DNA from 4 places in the Clostridioides sp. ZZV15-6598 genome. Region 2 is predicted to be linked to each of the others. Evidence: riboswitches for the same ligand, from Rfam matches in the RefSeq annotation. Region 2 holds a riboswitch; each other region holds the start of a gene.
What was found. Region 2 has a riboswitch for lysine ahead of KGF50_RS04610 (aspartate-semialdehyde dehydrogenase). Riboswitches for the same ligand answer to the same signal wherever they lie in the genome.
Positions count from the first base shown of each region.

Region 1: another riboswitch for lysine. It lies ahead of KGF50_RS09170 (YfcC family protein); the one in region 2 lies ahead of KGF50_RS04610 (aspartate-semialdehyde dehydrogenase).
Region 3: another riboswitch for lysine. It lies ahead of KGF50_RS13895 (Na+/H+ antiporter NhaC family protein); the one in region 2 lies ahead of KGF50_RS04610 (aspartate-semialdehyde dehydrogenase).
Region 4: another riboswitch for lysine. It lies ahead of KGF50_RS15690 (aspartate kinase); the one in region 2 lies ahead of KGF50_RS04610 (aspartate-semialdehyde dehydrogenase).

Region 1 covers NZ_JAGWCS010000036.1:11,865-17,635, reverse strand. The annotation lists gene KGF50_RS09185 (ABC transporter ATP-binding protein) at 1-788, shown strand, start outside; gene KGF50_RS09180 (ATP-binding cassette domain-containing protein) at 772-1,536, shown strand; gene KGF50_RS09175 (class I SAM-dependent methyltransferase) at 1,651-2,472, shown strand; lysine riboswitch at 2,592-2,771, shown strand; gene KGF50_RS09170 (YfcC family protein) at 2,919-4,310, shown strand; gene KGF50_RS09165 (M20 family metallopeptidase) at 4,324-5,511, shown strand.
Region 2 covers NZ_JAGWCS010000014.1:36,158-41,928, forward strand. The annotation lists gene dapD (2,3,4,5-tetrahydropyridine-2,6-dicarboxylate N-acetyltransferase) at 1-687, opposite strand, end outside; gene dapB (4-hydroxy-tetrahydrodipicolinate reductase) at 770-1,519, opposite strand; gene dapA (4-hydroxy-tetrahydrodipicolinate synthase) at 1,587-2,474, opposite strand; gene KGF50_RS04610 (aspartate-semialdehyde dehydrogenase) at 2,590-3,591, opposite strand; lysine riboswitch at 3,765-3,939, opposite strand; gene dapA (4-hydroxy-tetrahydrodipicolinate synthase) at 4,017-4,898, opposite strand; gene KGF50_RS04620 (L-serine ammonia-lyase) at 5,222-5,771, shown strand, end outside.
Region 3 covers NZ_JAGWCS010000073.1:8,621-13,070, forward strand. The annotation lists gene KGF50_RS13890 (lipoate--protein ligase) at 1-893, opposite strand, end outside; lysine riboswitch at 1,062-1,238, shown strand; gene KGF50_RS13895 (Na+/H+ antiporter NhaC family protein) at 1,384-3,114, shown strand; tRNA gene KGF50_RS13900 (tRNA-Leu) at 3,226-3,306, shown strand; gene KGF50_RS13905 (HXXEE domain-containing protein) at 3,505-4,020, shown strand.
Region 4 covers NZ_JAGWCS010000097.1:4,279-10,049, forward strand. The annotation lists gene lysA (diaminopimelate decarboxylase) at 1-908, opposite strand, end outside; gene KGF50_RS15690 (aspartate kinase) at 926-2,119, opposite strand; lysine riboswitch at 2,201-2,369, opposite strand; gene KGF50_RS15695 (hypothetical protein) at 2,480-3,097, opposite strand; gene KGF50_RS15700 (hypothetical protein) at 3,267-4,967, opposite strand; gene KGF50_RS15705 (hypothetical protein) at 5,273-5,771, opposite strand, start outside.

The DNA of each region.
Region 1 (5,771 bases), on a different contig from region 2:
TGAATCTTGTATCTAATAATTCAACTGTTTCCGGCAGTGTTTTATATGAAGAAAAAGATTTGCTAAAAATTAAAGAAAAGGAAATTAGAGAAATCAGAGGTAGAAAAATAGCACTAATACCACAAAATCCATCAAGTTCTTTTAATCCAATATTAAAAATAGGAAGTCATATGAATGAACTTTTTTATTATCATGAAAAAGAGAAAAAGAATTCTTGTAAGAGTAAAAGTTTAGAGATATTAAAAAAATTCTTTTTATCAAATAGTGAGTTGGTTTATAATTCGTATGGATTTCAGTTAAGTGGAGGCATGAGTCAAAGGGCGTTGGCAGCCATAGGTACAGCACTAAAACCTAATTGGATAATTGCAGATGAACCAACTAAAGGATTGGATGCAATAATAAGAAAACAAGTATATGAAGTATTTTATGATTTAAGAAATAATATGGGTGTTAGCATGATACTTATAACTCATGATTTAATGCTGGCTAAAAAGCTTTGTGATGAAGCTGTAGTTATGTATGCAGGTAAAATCATAGAAGAGGGTTCAAAGAATAGTGTATTTAATAACCCATTACATCCTTATACAAGAGGTTTAATTGATTCACAGCCAAATAAAAAATTAATACCTATTGAAGGGGTAGCACCAAGTTTAACAAACTTACCAAAAGGATGTAGATTTTCTCCAAGATGCAAGGTTGCAAAAAAAACATGTATTGATTATGAGCCAAGATTATTTGATGTTAATGGTTCAAAGGTGAGGTGCTTTCTTTATGATAAGAGTTTGTAACCTTTATAAGGAGTTTAAAAGTGGAATAATCAATAAAAATATAGTTAAGGCGGTAGATGATGTATCGTTTGAAATAAAAGAGGGAAAAACCTTAGGTCTTGTAGGAGAAAGTGGATGCGGAAAATCAACCTTATCAAGACTTATTTTAAGACTTATTGAATCTGATGGAGGTAAAATTTATTTTAATGAGAGAGATATCAGTAATTATGATTTTTCTCAAATGAGGGATTTAAGAAAAGAGATGCAGATAATATTCCAACATCCAGATTCGGCCCTAAGTCCTAAAAAAACTATATATGGAAGCCTTGTGGAGCCATTAAAAATTCATAAACTCTATGAAAAAAATAAAGCAAGAGAATACATAAGTGAATATTTAAGTTTTGTTGGGCTTAGTGAAGAAATTTTAAATAGATACCCACATCAAGTAAGTGGAGGACAAATACAAAGAGTTGCTTTAGCTAGAGTGCTTTTATTAAATCCTAAATTTATAATATTAGATGAACCTACGTCAATGCTAGATGTATCTGTGCAAGCTCAAGTCATACAAGTTTTAAAAAAAGCTCAAAAACAGTTTAATATAACCTATTTATTTATATCTCATGATATAGACTTAGTAAAAGAAGTTAGTGATGAGGTTGCGGTCATGTTAGATGGAAAGATAGTTGAAACTATAGAGGCTAAGGAATTGTATAAAAGTGCAAAGCATGCTTATACCAAAGAGCTTATTGAGAATTTTAATAATTTTTAAATTATAGTAATCAATTGTTTAGTCAATAAATTATTACATTAGTAAGAGCCATTTTCTTTGAGTATGGGAAATTACAAATCTCGACCATAACATTTTTAGAAAGGAAGAGTAATCATGTATTATAAAGACATAGATTTTGAGGAAAAATGGCATGAGTATATTGAAAGCAAAGAAGGATATGCAAGAGAAAGAGCTTTTGATGATGAAGCAGAAAGAATATTTTTCAAAAAATTATCTAATAAATATGATGATAATCCAACACTTTATGATTATTCAAAAGAAGTATTCGATTTTATAGATGAGTTAATATATGAAGGAAAAAATCTTATAGAAATTGGTGCAGGTACTGGAAAATTTACTATACCACTTTCTAAGAAATGTAAGGGTGTAATTGCTAATGATTTTTCAATAGATATGCTTAATGTGCTTGAAGGAAAGATTAGAGAACATAATATAACTAATATAGACACAATACAAGGAAAATGGGAAGAAATTAATGTTGGGCATAGTGATTATATTTTATCTGTGAATTCTCTTTATAGAATTTGGGATATTAAAGATGCTTTGAGTAAGATGGATAAGTTAGCTAAAGAAAAAGTGATTATAGTGAGAACTATTCAAAAACCATTATTTAATGATTTGTATATGGATTTAGGTGATAGAGATAGAACTTGTCCAGATTATATATACATTCCAAATATACTACATTCTTTAAATATATGTGCTGATATAAAATTTATTGATGTGGAAAATGAAATTGAATTTGACAGTGTAGAGGATATATATTTTAAAATGGAAACAGAATTAAATAAAAAGATTAACTTTAGCGATATGTTAGATAAGTATATAGATAATATGATAGAAAAAAGAGAAAACAAATATATTTTCAAACATAAAACTAAAGTTGTAATTATATATTGGAATAGTATAAGCTAGATTTGTTAATATTATTGAAGCATAGAAACTCTTCTGAAAATATTTACAATCTCGACATATTATGCTACAATTGTTTAGAATAAATAAAATTTAATAAGAATTACCTCATCTAATAAAAAGATTGAGGTAGAGGTCGCATTTACTAAGATTAATATTGAAGAGGTCGGAAGCCAATGAAGCAATATAAAAGGAGTAAGTGCCGAAGTGCTAGTGTCCAAATCTAGTGCTGGGGCTGTATTTAATAAGTACAGCACTGTCATCAAAATTATCCCGAATTTTGATGGAGAGCTATCTTAACTAAGATAAAGGGAAGATGTAGGTATATTATATTTAGCGCATTTAGCTCAACATGTATACATGTTGAGCTTTTTTACATCTATACAAAATAGGATAGAAAAGGGAAGCAATAATAAAATATTTTAATTTAAAAAGTGGGGAGATTAAAAATGAGCAGTTTAAAAAAGAAAAGGTTTACTATGCCACAGACACTTACTATAATATTTTTACTAATAGTAGTAATGGCAGTTCTTACTTGGATAGTACCAAGTGGAAATTTTGAAAGGGTAGATATAGACGGAAGATCGGTTGTTGTAGCTGGAACTTATGAAAAAGCAGCATCAAATCCACAAGGAATTACTGATGTATTTACAGCACCTATAAATGGATTTATAGATGCAGCTGAAGTAGTTGGATTTGTTTTGATAGTTGGAGGAGCTTTTGGAATAGTTAATAAAACAGGAGCTATAGAAGCTGTTATAGCTCATACTGTAAATAAAATGAAGAGATTCCAATTCTTAATAATACCTATATCAATGATTCTATTTGGATTAGGTGGAACAACATTTGGAATGAGTGAAGAAACACTACCTTTTTATATGATATTTATTCCACTCATGACCAGTATGGGATATGATTCATTAACAGCAGTGGCTACAGTATTTATAGGAGCAACAGCTGGATTTGGAGCAGCTACTACTAATCCTTTCTCTGTAGGAATAGCACAAGCATTGTCACAAATAACACCAGGTTCTGGGATAGAGTTGAGAGTTGTTATGTTTATAATATATATGGCTATATCTATAGGATTTGTCATGTTGTATGCCAATAAAGTTAAAAAAGACCCTAAAAAGTCTTTAGTACATGGGATATCAGTGAATCAAGAATCAATGACTAATACTGATACAAAGATAAAAGAGTTTACAAAAAGAGAAGCCATGGTAATAGCGATTTTCACAATAGGTATGGCAATTATGATATATGGAGTTCTAAAGCTAGGATGGTACATAACTGAAATCGCAATGATATTTACAGCTATAGGTATAATATCAGGAATAGCATCAGGACTTAAACAAGATGACATAGTTAATTCATTTATAAGTGGAGCAGGAGACTTAATGACAGCAGGGTTATGTATAGCATTTGCACGTGGAATTGTAATAATAGCAGAAAATGGATTTATAATAGATACAATTTTAAATTCTGCCGCAAATTTATTAAATGGACTTCCAAAAACTATATTTATAAATTTAACTTTCTTAATAGAAGGTTTAATAGCATTTTTTATACCATCAGCATCAGGACTTGCATCACTTACAATACCTGTACTTGCACCACTTGGAGACTTAGTAGATGTATCTAGACAAATGATAGTTACAGCTTATCAATTTGGTATAGGTGTAACTAATTTAATAACACCTACATCAGGTGTTTTAATGGGAGCACTAGCAGTAGCTAATATTCCTTGGTCAAAGTGGGTTAGATTTGTAATGCCTTTAATGGTAGTATTAACAATTACTGTAATGGTATTTTTAACAATAGGATTATTTGTTGGATTCTAATAGGAGGTATATTATGATTGAAAGTATAAAGAAAAGAGCTTATGAGATAGAGAATGAACTGGGAAAAGAAATTGAAGAAGTATGTGATTTTATATTTAAAAATCCAGAACTAGGAGAAGAAGAATATATATCATCAAAGTACTTAGTAGAAAAAATGAAGGAATATGGATTTGATACAACTTATCCATATTGCAATATGGATACTGCTTTTAGAGCAGAGCTAGGGGATAACGATGGTCCAACTATAGCCTTTTTAGCTGAGTATGACGCACTGCCTGGGTATGGAGAAAACAAAGAACCAGGTCATGCTTGTGGACATAACTGGATTGCTGCATCTACATTAGGAGCTTGTATAGTACTAAGTAAGTTAAAAGAAAATTTTAAAGGAAAAATTGTATTAATAGGAACACCAGCTGAAGAAACAACAGGAGGAAAGTGTGATTTAGTTAAGGCAGGAGCTTTTGATGATGTTGATGTAAGTTATCAAATGCATATAGAAGCTTTTAATAACATAAACTGCAAGGCTTTGGCAATAGACTCAATAGAGTTTAGTTTTGAAGGCGTATCAGCACATGCAGCTAGCCATCCTCATATGGGAGTTAATGCATTAGATGCAGTACAACTTACTTTTGCAGGAATAAATGCACTAAGACAGCATGTAAAATCAGATGTTAGAATACATGGGATAGTTTCAAATGGAGGAGAAGCTCCAAACATAGTTCCAGAAAAAGCAGCCTGTGAGTTTTTCGTAAGAGCTGCTGAAAGAAGTTATTTAGATGAAGTAACTCAAAAGGTTATAAACTGTGCAAAAGGTGCAGAGTTAATGACAGGTGCTAAACTTTCTTATAGATACTTTGAAAATTCTTTTGACAACATAATAAATAATAAGGTGCTTCAAAGTATAACAAAGAATAATTTAATTGAGGCAGGGATAACAGATATATTAGAAGGAAAAGAGGGGCCAGTAGGTTCTACAGATATAGGAAATGTAAGCCAAGTTTGTCCTACTATGTATACAGAAATAGCTCTAGATATAAATCCAATGGTATATGTTCATGAAAAAGAGTTTTTAAATTATGCAAATTCTGAGGAAGCTTATGATAAACTTCACAAAGCAGTAAAGGCAATGGTAGGATGTGCATTAGAAATTTATCTAGAAGATGGACTACTTGACGAGATTAAGAAAAATCACTTGAATTAATTTAAATTAAAAATAAGATAAATAGGTATTACCAAAAAGTTGGTAATACCTTTTTATTTTTTGATAGGAGTCATGTTTTTGTAGATTCTATAGCTAAAGTTATATTATTTATCTAATCTTAATCATATAATAATATTTCTAGCTTAAGGTTAAATAAAAAATAAGAAATCTATCAATTTGGCATAACTTTTGCTTTATATAAGTTAAAAGATTTTGAACTATATTAGAACTATTAAAATTTTATATAATATAAACAAAAG
Region 2 (5,771 bases):
TTTAGTCTTGTCAGCCGTTTTTTCGTCTTTCATTTTTATAACTTTAGCAGGAGAACCAGCAACAACAGCACCAGCTTCTACGTCAGTAGTTACAACAGCACCAGCTGCAACAACAGCACCTTTACCGATTCTAACACCTTCAAGAACAACTGCATTAGCTCCTATTAAAACATCATCTTCAACTATAACAGGAGTAGCAGAAGGTGGCTCTAAAACACCAGCAACAACAGCACCAGCACCTAAATGAACATTTTTACCAAGAGTACCTCTAGCACCAATAACAGCATTCATATCTACCATAGAACCTTCACCAATAACAGCTCCTATATTTATAACAGCTCCCATCATTACAACAGCATTTTTTTCTATAGTAACCATGTCTCTTATTATTGCACCTGGTTCGATTCTTGCGTGTTCACTTAAAGTATTTTTTAGAGGAATGGCAGAATTTCTTCTATCATATTCTACATGAGTATCTGTTATATCGTTACCATGTTTATCTAATACTTCCATTATATCTTCATAGTCACCTACAAATACATAAGAACCATTGTTTCCAAATACTTTAAATTTATCAGTTGATTGGAAATGTAAAGAGTTAGTATTTACATATACTTTAACAGGTGTTTTCTTTTTAACTTCTTTTATATATCTTGCTATTTCATAAGCATCGTTTAAATTTACCATTTGTTAATTCTCCTTGTATTTCATTATATTTCTTTTATTATATACTCATATATACTAATTTATCAACCTTAGTATATACTTACTATCCTAACATGCTATCCATGTTATAAAATCCTGGTTTTTGTTTAACTAAGTATTTAGCAGCAGCTATAGAACCACTTGCAAAAATACCACGAGATTGGGCTTGATGACTTATTGTAAGGACTTCGTTATCTCCAGCAAATAGAGCATCATGTTCACCAACAATATTTCCACCTCTTATAGCATGTATACCAACCTCATTTGGTTGTCTTTTTGCACTACGCCCATATCTACCATAATTATTTTCAACACTTGGTAAAACCTCTTTTATAGCGTTAGCAATCATAACAGCTGTACCACTTGGGGCATCTACTTTTCTGTTGTGATGTTTTTCTATTATTTCTATATCGAAACCTTCTAATAATTTAGCTGCATCTTTAACCAATTTCACTAATACATTTACACCAAGAGACATATTATATGATTGGAATACAGGAATAACTTTAGCCGCTTCATGTATTCTATTAATTTCTTCATCATTATATCCAGTAGTGGCAATTACTAAAGGAGTTTTAGTTTTTAAAACGTAAGATAAAATATTGTCTAAATTAGAGTGATGAGAAAAATCTATAACTACATCAGCTTCTTCAACTATAGTATTCATATCTTCATAAATTTTAAGATTGCCTTCACAGCTATCCATACCTCTAGCTGCAACGCAAACTAATTCTAGTTCACTATCATCTCTTATAGTATCGGCTAAAATCTTGCCCATTTTTCCATCATAACCAGTTGCTATAACTTTTAACATAATTTCCTCCTATGATTAAGGGCTAACTTTTGACCAAACTTAGTTTTTTACCATGCATTAATTTGTACTATGCATTAACTTTTAGTCCAAAGTTAACTAATTCTTTCTTTAATACCTCTAAGTTCGCTGGGTCCATTTCTGCTAGAGGAAGTCTTAAATCTCCAACATTGAATCCTAATAAATTCATTGCAGTCTTAACTGGTATAGGATTTACTTCTATAAATAAAGCTGCGATTAAAGCATCCATACCAAGTTGTAATTTTCTAGAACCTTCTATATCACCTTCAAAGAATTTAGCCACTAAATCGTGTGTTTCTTGAGGGCAAACATTAGCAAGTACTGATATAACTCCTTGACCTCCTAAAGACAATAAAGGAAGTATAGTATCATCATTACCAGAGTAGATAGCAAAGTCATCTGGAACTAAGCTAGCTATTTCTGCAACTTGTCCTAAGTCCCCACTAGCTTCTTTTACAGCAACTATATTATCTATTTTAGCAAGTTCAACTATAAGACTAGGGCTTATATTAACACAAGTTCTTCCAGGCACATTGTAAAGTATAATTGGAAGCTTAACACTGTTAGCGATTGTTTCAAAATGACGTTTAAGTCCAGCTTTATTGGCTTTATTGTAATAAGGAGTTATTATTAATAGAGCATCTACTCCTAATTTTTCGGCTTCTTGGCTTAAATTAACTGAGTGCATAGTATCATTAGAACCACTTCCTGCTATAACAGGAACTCTTTTATTAACTTTTTCAACAACATACTTAATAGTAGCAAGTTGTTCTTCATCAGTCATAGTATTAGCTTCACCAGTAGTACCACAAGCTACTATAGCATCAGTACCATTAGCGATTTGGTATTCAACCAATTCACCTAATTTGTCGAAATCAACTTTGCTATCCTTTGTAAATGGAGTAACTAGAGCAACAGCAGAACCTTTAAATATCATAAAAAATCAATCCCCTCTTTTTTAGTTTTGTGTTTTATATTACAGTTACTTCTAATGCTTATTTTTACTTATTATTAATATTTTACAAAATCATATATTTATACAAATTTGTATACTATACTAAATCATATGATATAGCCATTTCAGCTATTTGGATTGCATTAGTTGCAGCACCTTTTCTTATATTGTCAGCAACAACCCAAAGGTTTACACCATTATCAACACTAAAGTCTCTTCTAATTCTTCCAACAAACACTTCATCTCTATCATCAAATTCTACAGCAGTTGGATATTCATTTTTAGCAGGATTATCAACTACTACAACTCCTGGAGCTTCTTCAAGTGTTTTTACTAAATCTTCTAGTTCAAATGGATTATTAAACTCAATATTTATAGATTCACTATGACCATTCTTTACTGGCACTCTTACAGTAGTTGCAGTTATTTTTAAGTCGTAGTTATCAAGTATTTTCATAGTTTCGTTTACCATTTTCATTTCTTCCTTAGTATATCCATTTTCAGTAAATGAATCTATATGAGGAAGACAGTTATAAGAAATTTGATGTGGATAGAATCCAGTAGGATTACCAGTCATTCCTTTTTCTAAATCTTCAACCCCTTTAACACCAGAACCAGATACAGCTTGGTAAGTAGAGTAAACTACTCTCTTAATTTTGTATTTGTCATCAAGAGGTTTAAGAGGAACCATAGCTTGTATAGTAGAGCAGTTTGGATTAGCTATTATACCTTTATGTTTTTTTATAGCTTCTGGATTTACCTCAGGAACAACTAAAGGAACATCTGGATTCATTCTCCATTGACTAGAGTTATCTACTACTAAGATTCCATTTGATGCAGCTATTGGAGCATATTTTTCACTAATGCTTCCTCCAGCAGAGAATAACGCTATTTGTATTCCTCTATCAGTGAATGAAGTTTCTTTTAATTCTTCTACTATATATTCTTTACCACAAAACATTACTTTAGAACCAGCAGATTTAGAAGAAGAGAATAAAAATAGATTTTCTATTGGAAAATTTCTTTCTTCTAATACTTTTAAAAATGTTCTACCTACCATTCCAGTAGCACCAACTATTGCCACATTTACTTTTTTCATATTAAATTCACCCCAATTTTTAATTATTAAAACATTATTTAAATTTAGTTATACAAGTAAGATATGTTAATATTTTTATATATTTAAAAACTTTAGTATTATATTAACAACTTTAATTATATACAAAAAACGTACAAAGGTATACTTTGTACGTCTAGTTTATCACTCAAAGTAAACCTTGTAGCTCACCACCTACATAAATAAGTGACAGTATTACACATCTTATGTGTAATCCCAGAAAATATTATTGCAAGAAACATTTTCTTCGGCTATAAATCCTTTTTCCAATCATTAACACTTGCCAGCTCCTATTGGATACTCTTATTTACAGCTACCTCTACCCTAGGTTAATAGGATATTAAAATTTGATTATTCTAATAATAATACATATTTTAGAAAAAATCAACTTATTTATAGAAATATTGCTAAAATTTAAATCCAAAATTTGTCAATTCTTGTTTTAAAACATTAAGATTAGCTTCTTCCATTTCAGCTAAAGGAAGTCTTAAATCTCCAACATTAAAACCTAAAATATTCATAGCAGTTTTAACTGGAACTGGATTTACTTCTATAAATAAGGCATCAATTAAAGTATCCATATCAAGTTGTAATTTTTTAGAGCCTTCAATGTCACCTTCAAAGAATTTAGTTACTAAATCATGAGTTTCTTTAGGACAGATATTAGCAAGTACAGAGATAACACCACTTCCTCCTAATGATAATAGAGGTAATATAGTATCATCATTACCGGAGTATATAGCGAAGTCTTCAGGTACTAATTTAGCTATTTCTGCAACCTGAGCTAAATCTCCACTAGCTTCTTTTACAGCAACTATATTATCTATTTTAGCAAGCTCAGCCACAACTGATGGCTTTATATTTACCTTAGTTCTTCCTGGTACATTATATAAAATAATTGGTAATTTAACGCTTTTTGCTATTGTTTCAAAGTGAAGTTTAAGACCTCTTTCATTAGTCTTATTATAGTAAGGAGTTATGATTAAAAGACCATCCACTCCTAATTTTTCAGCTTCTTGGCTCATGTGAACAGACAACATAGTATTGTTTGAACCAGTACCTGCTATAACTGGTATTCTCTTATTGACTTTTTCAACTGTATATTTTATTACAGCAAAAATCTCAGATTCACTCATAGTAGTAGCTTCACCTGTTGTTCCACAAACAACTAATGCATCTGTGTCATTTTCAATATGGTATTCGATTAATTCACCTAACTTTTCAAAGTTGACATTGTTATCCTCCGTAAATGGGGTAACTAAAGCAACAGCAGAACCTTTAAATAACATATAATCAAATCTCCTTTTTTATTTAAATTTAATTTTTTAAGTACAATAATAATTATAGTACAAATTAATTAATTTTAATAGGCATAGTTAATATCTTAACTGTATAAAGTAAGATATTTATATTATATTAATATTAAAAAAATTTTAAATAAATGTTTTATTCTCAAAATATACATATTAATTTAATAAAATATACCAAAATGGAAATAAAAAATAAATTTTATGCGAATTTAATAACTAATAATTAATATATTTAGGTTATAATAAATATGTGCGTAAAAATAAATAATAAGCATTAACATAGAAAATTTAGGAGGAATAATATGGATACTTTAAAGGAACTTTTTAAAATAGGAAGTGGACCTTCAAGTTCTCATACTATGGGGCCACAAAGAGCTGCGGAAAGATTCAAAAATGAAAATCCAGATGCAGAAAGCTTTAGAGCAATATTATATGGTAGTTTAGCTGCTACAGGAAAAGGTCACTTAACAGATTATATAATTGAAAAAACTATAGCACCAAAGAAAGTTGAAATCGTTTGGGAAGAAGATATAATAAAAGATTTTCATCCAAATGGAATGAAGTTTGAAGCTTTAGATAAAGATGGAAATGTGACAGCTGAATGGACTGTATATTCTGTTGGTGGAGGAACTATAGCAGAAGAAGGTCAAAGAAACAGTAAAAGCAATAGTATATATCACCTAGACACTATGGATGAAATAGTGAAATGGTGTAAGGAAAATAATAAAACTTTAGTTGATTTTGTGTTAGAATGTGAACCATCTGATATAAAAGACTATATAAAAACTATAAGAGATGCTATGAGAAAATCTATTGATGATGGACTAAGCACAGATGAAGTAATACCAGGTA
Region 3 (4,450 bases), on a different contig from region 2:
GAATTTTCCTCATGTTTTGTACCAACAAGTTTATCTTCTACAAAAGATACATCACACTTTCCAAAGAAATCTCCAAAAAACTTTATACTAGTTATTATACCTTTATCAACATTTAAATTAAATTCTACATTTCCACCAGCATATTTTAATTCATTTGAAAGAGAGTATTTCGGTGAATTACCAAAATTCCAATCCCAAGTTTCATATTTTGATTTAGTAAGCTTTTCTATTTCCTCTATGTCATATTTACTTAGAGAATAATTTGTATTATCAGCATTTGTTGCAGAAAGATAATTCATTATAGCATCTTTAAACTCAAGTATATCCATATCAGACTGTAAGTGTTCACTTATATTGGTTACACGAGACTTTACAGATTTTATACCTTTACCTTCAAATTTTATGGGTTTTACTTTTAGTGCGTTTGAAAGGTCATTTATTTCAGATGAAAATAAAAGTGTCCCATGGTGCATTACTTTATTTTTATAGTTATGTTGAGCATTTCCAGAGAACTTTTTACCATCTATAAGAAGGTCATTTCTTCCAGAAAACTCAGCACTGACATCTAAAGTTTTAAGTAAGTCTATTATTGGCTGGGTGAATCTTCTAAAATCACTAAAACTATTATTATTACAAGCTATAAATGTAAAGTTTATATTTCCTAAATCATGAAATACAGCTCCTCCTCCAGATTGTCTTCTAACAACTGGTATTGAATGTTCTTTTATATACTCTAAGTTTATTTCAGAGAGTGTATTTTGATTTTTTCCAACAATTATAGAAGGTTCATTCCTCCATAAAATAAATAAATCTTCATCAAAATTTTTAAGTAAATATTCTTCCATTGCTAAATTAAAATAAGGGTTTGTTTTTTCATTGTAAATTAATAACATTAAAGTAATTCCTCCATATAATTGATAAAATTTTTTTAGATGATTTTGGTACAATTAATTTTATAATTCGACAATGATATAAAAAATCCTTTAAAGTAAAATTTTTAAAACTTCCTTGCAAAGTTTAAATAAATAATATATACTCAAAATATATTTAATAAAAGTGAATAAAAGGGTAGAGGCGCAATAATCTATCAGTACCAATAAGGAGTTAAGCACAAAGATTTATTGGGAAAGGGGATATTGCCGAAGTTTTATAATCGATGCTTTAAGATTATATTGCTGGGGGTACATAAAATATATGTACAACTGTCACAGGTTTATTTGTGGTGAGCTATCATTTAAGGAATTATATTATATTTGTTTTTTAGTATTATCAATGTATTGTAATGTTTAAGCCTTGAGTGTTTACCACTCAAGGCTTTTTTATTTTATCATAACCCATAATACCCTATATAATTCACAAAATTAAAAAGAGAGGGAGATTTATATGAGAAATAAAAAATTTAATATTATTTTTCTGACGACAATTATGTTTATAATGTCAACTGTAATGGTGTTTGCAGAGGAAGATATAGATACCATTGCACTGGCTAATGCAGAAAAATTTGGAATCTTAACTTTAATACCACCATTAGTTGCCATAATACTTGCATTTATAACTAAAAATGTAATAATTTCTTTACTGCTAGGAATTCTTTCTGGAAGTTTTATAATTCAAGTCAGTGGAGTCAATGTATTTGCTGCATTTATACAAGCATTTTTAGACTTAGTAGATAGAGCTTTAGTATCTCTATCAGACCCGTGGAATGCAGGGATAATACTGCAAGTCTTAGCAATTGGGGGAGTAATAAACCTCGTCGCCAAGATGGGAGGTGCTAAGGCTATAGCTGAAGCACTTGCAAAGAGAGCAAAATCAGCTAAAGGTACACAGATTATAACTTGGTTTTTAGGTCTTTTAGTTTTCTTTGATGATTATGCGAATTCATTAATAGTAGGGCCTATGATGAGACCTGTTGCAGATAAAATGAAAATATCAAGAGAAAAATTATCATTTATAATAGATGCTACAGCAGCACCAGTTGCTGGTCTTGCCATAATATCTACATGGATAGGTCTCGAAGTTGGTTTAATACATGATGCTTTTGAAAGTATAAGCGTAGATGTTGATGCATTTGGTATATTTTTAAATACAATACCATTTAGGTTTTATAACATATTAATATTAGCATTTATTGTAATATCAGCATTATTATTAAAAGAATTTGGCCCAATGAGAAAAGCTGAAATAAAAGCTAGAAGTAGAAAAATTGGTACAAATCTTGATGAAGGCGTTGAAGAGCTAGACGATTTAGCTCCAAAAAACGGAGTAAAATTAAGCGTGTGGAATGCTATAATTCCAATAGGTACATTAATAGTAGTTGCGCTAGCATCATTCTATTATAGTGGATATACATCTATAATGGGAGGAGAAGATAAGGCTCTAATACAATTATTTACAAATTCACCATATTCTTTTGAGGCAATAAAAGAAGCATTTAGTGCATCTGATGCATCTAGAGCATTATTCCAATCTGCATTAGTTGCAAGTTTAGTTGCTATTATAATGGCTGTAGTTAAAAAGATTTTTACAGTATCAGAAGCAATTGATGTTTGGATAGATGGAATGAAAAGTTTAGTAATCACTGGTGTCATATTAATACTTGCTTGGTCATTAAGTTCAGTAATAAAAGAGTTAGGTACAGCTAAATTCTTGATACATTTATTATCAGGTTCATTGCCTCCATTCTTACTACCAAGTTTAATATTTGGATTAGGAGCAATAATATCTTTTGCTACTGGAACTGCTTATGGAACAATGGGTATACTTATGCCACTTGCAATACCACTTGCATATTCATTAAATCCTGACATGTCTTATGTAATAGTAAGTACAAGTGCAGTTTTAACAGGTGCAATATTTGGAGACCATTGTTCTCCAATTTCAGATACAACAATACTTTCTTCAATGGGAGCTGGTTGTAATCATATAGACCATGTTAATACTCAAATGCCATATGCTATATTTACAGCAATAATTACTATTGTATTTGGATATATACCAGCTGGACTTGGATTGCCAATATATATAGTATTACCAGTTGCTATAGCTGCTGTATTTGTAGGTATTCAAATTATAGGAAAGAGAGTAGATGAAGCAGAAATAGAACTTGCAGAATAAGGCTGTAAATGAATTTCACCTTTTATTATCATTATTTTGTTTATTTTTAGATAATTTTAAAAAGTTATTGAAAATAATAGCGAAATATAGTAAAATAAAAGAGTGATATAAGCGGATGTGGCGGAATTGGCAGACGCACTAGACTTAGGATCTAGCGCCATTGGCGTGGGGGTTCGACTCCCTTCATCCGCACTTTACAGTACTTAGTTGTGCTGAAAAAAACTGGGGTTGCTGGCTTTCGGAGTGGGCTATCCCGTTTTTATTTTTTGATATATGTGATAGATTAGCACTTTAATATGAAGTGCTTTTTTTATAGGTGAAAAATAGTATATTCATTCATTTACGCTTGATTATTATTCATCTATTAAATAGACTTTGCAGGAGGATGTTATGGAAAAATACATATGGTTGTTTCCGTTACTTTTTATTTTCCATGATATGGAAGAGATAATAGGTTTTGGAATATGGCTTAAAAAAAATAAATCAATGCTTGATAAGAAGTATCCATTCATAAGTAAAAATTATGAAAATTATAGCACTGAGGGTATGGCATTTGCTGTATTTGAAGAACTTATTCTATGCCTTATTTTCTGTATACTTGCAGTTATAACGGATAATCAGTATGTATATCTATTATGGTTAGGTAGTTTTATCGCATATACTTTGCATTTGATAATTCACATAGGACAGTCAATCATAATAAGAAAATATATACCTTCACTCATTACCAGCATTATATGTCTACCAATAAGCATTTGGTGTATAAGTAAGAGTATTTATATACTTGATTGTGAAATAAGTACAACAATTCTGTATAGTATGATTGGTATTATAATTGTGGCATTGAATTTAAAGTTTGCACAGTCATTGATTGGAAAGTTTACAAAGTGGATGTCAAACATATAAATGTCAGTTTATTGACTAGTTGAAGTAATCAAAAATTGGAATTTTGTAGTATTAATATTATGGAAATACTATAAGTAGCGTACTAAAAATCGGAAAGAACAGACAATAGTGATTTACAGTTATAGCAATTTATTTTAAAAGTATAAAATGACTAAAATTTTAAGAAATATGCAAATCATATAACCATTCAATAGTTGAAGTTTTACTAAAGATATTCTATTTTAAAAATCTTATTTTTCACAAGTTTAAAATTGCAAACGATTTCATCAAGTGTATGAATATACTTTTAACATGTTATAGTAAATCTCAATACAAATTTACATTTGGTTCTTTGTGTGTTATTTTAATAATAAATTAAGTGAAAATGTTATTTTGCATTAATATATAATATCTTTGCAGAAGAGTGAATAATATAAAAGAGAAATAATTG
Region 4 (5,771 bases), on a different contig from region 2:
TACAATGTACTTCCTGCATTTGCAACTATTGATCTTCCTGGTTCTATTACCAATGTAGGTACTTCTATTCCAAGCTCTTTACAAGAATCTTCTGCTTTAGTGATTATAGTTTCACAGAATTCTCTTATAGTTTTAGGTTTATCACCTTTACTATAATAAACACCTACTCCTCCACCTAAGTCAATTTCTGTCAACTGTATATTAAACTTTTCTTTTATTTCTTTTACTAAATTCATCATTATATCTACCGTATCTATGTATGGTTCTACATCAAATATTTGTGAACCTATATGAGCATGAAGACCTACCAATTTAATATTTGTGTAATCATTCAATTTTTCTATTGCTCTAAATAAATCTCCATTTACTAAAGCAAAACCAAATTTAGAATCTATTTGACCTGTTTTTATATAATCGTGTGTATGAGCTTCTATACCAGGCGTTATTCTAAAATATATTTCTTGAGTTTTTCCCTTCTCTTCACATAATTTTTCAATTAAATCTAACTCATAGAAATTATCTACTACAAATTTACCTACCCCTAAATCTAATCCCATATTTATTTCTTCCTCTGTTTTATTATTTCCATGAAAGAAAACTTTTTCCATAGGAAAATTTGATTTGTAAGCTGTATATAATTCCCCTCCTGAAACTACATCCAGACACATATCTTCTTCATTTATAAGATTACACATATAAAGAGGTAAAAATGCCTTCCCTGCATAAGCAACTTTATTTTTTCCATCTTTAGCTTTAAAATGTTTTATATATTCTCTACAATTTTGTCTTACTAAGTCTTCGTCAAATACATATAATGGAGTTTGATATTTTTTACTAAGCTCTAGACAGCTTACTCCTCCAATATATAATTCATTATCTTTTACAGTCATAGTTCCATGAAGTTTCATAATATCCTCCCTAAGTTTTATATATTAAATACTTCTGCTATTTTCTCAATAGCTACTTGTTTATCATCAGAATTTATGGCACAAGTTATACGAATTTCTGATGTAGTTATAAGTTTTACCATTATACCATTTTCATTAAATATCTTAAATACTTTAGCAGCAACTCCAGAAGTATTTTTCATACCAAGGCCTACCAAAGAGAATTTAGTAATGTTATTATCAATTACTACATGCTCTTCATTTGTATATTTAGATACTATCTTTTTGCACTCTCCTAATTCTTCTTTTGGAACTGTAAATGATACACTTATTTTATCTAAAATAGGTGCAGTTTGACTTATCATATCTACACTTATTCCAATAGTTGCTATATCTTCAAATAAACTAGATATATTTTCTACCTTAAAATCTTTTATTGTTATAGAGCTGTCATCATCACTAGTAGCTAATCCTGTTATTACTTTATCCTCTAATTTCATGTCTTTTCCCCCTCTTATATATGTTCCTTTTACTGTACCACATGTACGTCCAACATAAATTTCAACACCATATTTTTGTGCAAGCTCTATACTTCTTGAATGCATTACTTGTGCTCCTAAACTTGCTAATTCAAGCATCTCTTCATATTCAATCTCATCAAGTTTACTTGCCTTTGCATATTTTCTTGGGTCTGTAAAATAAATTCCATCAACATCTGTATATATCTCACATTTACCATTTAGTTTAACCGCAAGAGCTACAGCAGATGTGTCTGAACCACCTCTTCCAAGAGTAGTTACATCACCATCTTCATTGATTCCCTGAAATCCAGTTACTATTACAACATTACCTTCATCTAAACTATTTTTTATTCTATTTACATTTATATCGTCAATTTGAGATTTTCCATGAAGTCCACTTGTTTTTATATTTAATTGATAAGCATTATAGCTTATAGCTTTACAGCCAAGCGCATTTAATGCTATCGATAATAAAGATGCTGAAATCATTTCTCCAGTAGACATCAAAGCATCTAACTCTCTTTTACTAGGTTCATTACTCAATGCTTTTGCCAAGCTTATATATTCATCTGTTGATTTTCCCATAGCAGATACAACTATTACCATTTGTGGATTTTCTTTTCTTCTTTCTATTATATTTTCTGCAATTGACTTTATTTTGTCAGTATCTGCAACTGAACTTCCCCCATATTTTTGGACAATTATACTCATGCCTTTTCCCCCTCAAGCTAAATTTTGATAAATAAAAACGCCCAAAGGTATACTTTGGACGTGTGAACTTCATAGACCAAGTAACCTTGTAGCTCACCACTTTAAAAGTGACAGCCTTATGCATATTCTGCATAAGTCCAGAAAACTTGTTTGTCAACAACTTTTCTTCGGCTATAGACCCTTTCATCAATCATCAACACTTACCAGCTACTATTGATTACTCTTGAATATAGCTACCTCTACCCTAGGCTCATTATTATTAATTAATTTATTAATATAGTTTTATCATATTCTATATAATATTGCAACAATTTTTTTACAAAATGTGGTAAATCAAAAAATTTATTTTCTAAAAATATCTTATATACAATTAAATAGTTTATTTAATCCTAAATCTATAAAATTTATACTATACTCATTATCTTCTCTCTCTAAGTCATTTAATTCAGATAAATTATCTGGTGTAACCACCAAAATATTTGGTACTCTAAAAAATGGAATTGTAGATTTATCTATTTTTCTAGAGAGATTCTCATATTTGGAAACATCTATTTCATTATTTAAATCAACATCTACCAATACCTGCTTTATATTGCCAAATTGATCTGTATATTCAATAAATAAATCATATTTCACAGCATCTACACTAACATTTCGGTAAAATCTTTTTACATCACAACCTGCAGTATTAATTCTAACAACTAATTCTGACCCTACTAGAGCCTTTATTAAATCATCCCCCTTAAAAAGCTTACTACCATTCAAATAGTAAACATATGAGAGGTCCTTATAGTTACGATAATCCACATCACATGGATATTTTTTTAATGTATACTCACTACACATTTTTCTCAATGTTTTTTTGAAGTTTTTTTTATTGTATCTTTTTTGGTCTCCATAAATTTTTCTAAATTGAGATTCTGTAACACATCTAACCCTGCTAATTAAAAGCAATATCTCTTTTTCCATATTTGTCATAGTACATTCTCCTTGAAGTATTATTTGCAAAGTTGTACTAATATTATATTAAATTTATGACATTAAATTTACAAAGAATTAAAATAAAATAGCTAATTTTTATAGAATTTATTTCTATAAAAATTAGCTATTAATGCACTAAAAACTATCTACAGTTTTTTTGACTAAGTTACACATTACTTTGATTTTCAGAACCTTTCGAATTTGTATCTTCATTAGTTCCTGTTTCTTGTTTTGCTTTTTTATCATCAAAATTTGCAATATTTAAGTTATCAAATTCTGACATTTCAATTACACCAGATTCTTCTTTTGAATATGATATTTTGACTTTGTCTCCAACTTGAGTCAATGGTAATTCGCTAGATACTTTTGAGGTAGCTTTAAATATTATCTCTTTATTAGAATCTAAAGTCACATAATAATTAGTATTTCCTCCTCGCACATCAGGACTTATTCTAGTTACTACACCTTCTATAACTTCATCTTTCATATCATTATCAAGTTTTAAGTCATTACCTTTAGATTCTAATGAATCTTTATAGTTTCTTAAAGCTTCATTTTTATCTTCCCCTATACCAAGTACATTATAATCTTCAACAGATACAAAGGCTACTCTCTTTACAAGACCAGCTTTATCTTTTAAAGATGATACATATGTTGGCTGACCTAATATATTGTACATTACAGGGAATGTAGCTTCATAATTCTTTTCTTGAACATTACCTTCAGCTGATTTCATCGCTGCTGTCTCAGTTGCTCCTGGCTGCTTATACAGTCTAGCTTCTTTAGTTCTAGAATCAACAAGCATAAATCCAATTGTAGATTCATCTCCACCAGAGGATGTTATACCTGTATACCAATATGACCTATTGTCATTACCATAAACTAGTGATGTTCCTTCTGTTGGCACTAGTACTCCTTTTTCTGATATAACAGAATTCAAAAATCCATTGACATAAACACCCCAGTCTTGAATTTGGTCTGTTACAAATTTTTGTGGTTGTATTCTATCTACCCATTTAGGTGTATTTTTAACATTATAGACATTTATTTTTCCAGTTTCTGCATCAACAGTAGCTATGCCTGTAGCATTTGCTCCTCCATAACCAATTTTATGTTCATATAAACTTACAACCCAATAAGGTCTTCCTTCATCATTTATTTCAAGAGTAAAATCTGTCATACCTACATTTACAATACCATGTATGTATAAATGTCTTTGTAAATCTTGATGTAAATAAGCTTCTGGTTGATATACTATCTTTATTGGTTTTCCATCTATTTCTTGAACTAGTTGTACATCTTGAGGATTACTTGCTGATACCTTCACATATCCACTTGTACCACTTAAAGATGTCACCCATTTAATTATATCTCTATGCACAAGAGGTGCTACCCAGTACAACTCTCCATCCACATTTTGTATATGAAACTTTCCTAATTTTGATACACTACCTATGGCTGGAACTTCTCCAAGTTTTTTATCACCTAATTTCATGGCCATGTCTTCATCTACAAGACGAATGTCATTTACACTGACAGGACTCATATCATCAGTAAATTTACTTTCAGTCACCTTTCCTAATAAATCTTTATAGGCTTTTGCATGCAGTACAGGTGTAGAGGCTATGAAAGGTACAACTACGACATACACAAGTAAAGCTATTGCTATTGAAAAATTATATTTAGCAAGTTTAGATGTTCTTTCATTTCTATCTAGCATCATATCTAATATTCCTGCTACAACAAAAAATATTATTCCTACTGAAAATAAAGATGTGAAGTCCAGTCTAAGTACAGGTAATTTAATAAATGCGTAAATTGCTACAATTATGAGTGAAACTCCATATGTTTTAAGATATCGTTTCATTTAATACTCCTCTCTATAAAATATTATTATTACTATTATATCCATATATTTACAAAAAATAAATATTTATCATATTTATTATGTATTAAGATATCTTTATACTTTTATGCTGCTGTTTATTTATTTCTATTCGATATATATATCAAAAAAATATTATAATTGTTCAAATAACGACAGAAAATCAAAAACTGAAGAAAGTGTTCTAACTAAGATTTACGAATTCTTAATCCTCTCGAAGTTAAACTACCATCTTCAGCCTAATTATTTAGCAATATTTTTATATGATAAATTTTAAAATAGATTTTTTATATGTTTGCCATTTTGGATACATAAGAATGCTGCCTAGAATTATATTCTGACAATAAACCTTCATACTCTAAAGTTAAACCATTTAAATTATAAAAATCATTTGGTGTTACTTCAAATGCTTCTTTATTCAAAATATCTATTTCACTTTTTTCTAACATATCAGCAACAAAGTTTGAACATACGTATTTATATTCAACTTTTCTGTGAATATTCATAGACAAATATATCAATGCCATTATATCATAATAGTAATCTTCTCTATAATCACTAATTAATTTTATATTTTTAAATAGATTTTCATATTGTAAATTATCTACTTCTAATGAATATACTCTACATACAGTATTTTTTCTTATAGCATATAAGCCTTGATTTATATTTTCTTCAACAAAGCCTCCAATAAATGGATTCCTTGGATTTAATCTTCCAAAAGAATACATTGGCTTTAAATTTTCATTTAATGATATTGACACATGTGTATACAGTTTTTTACTT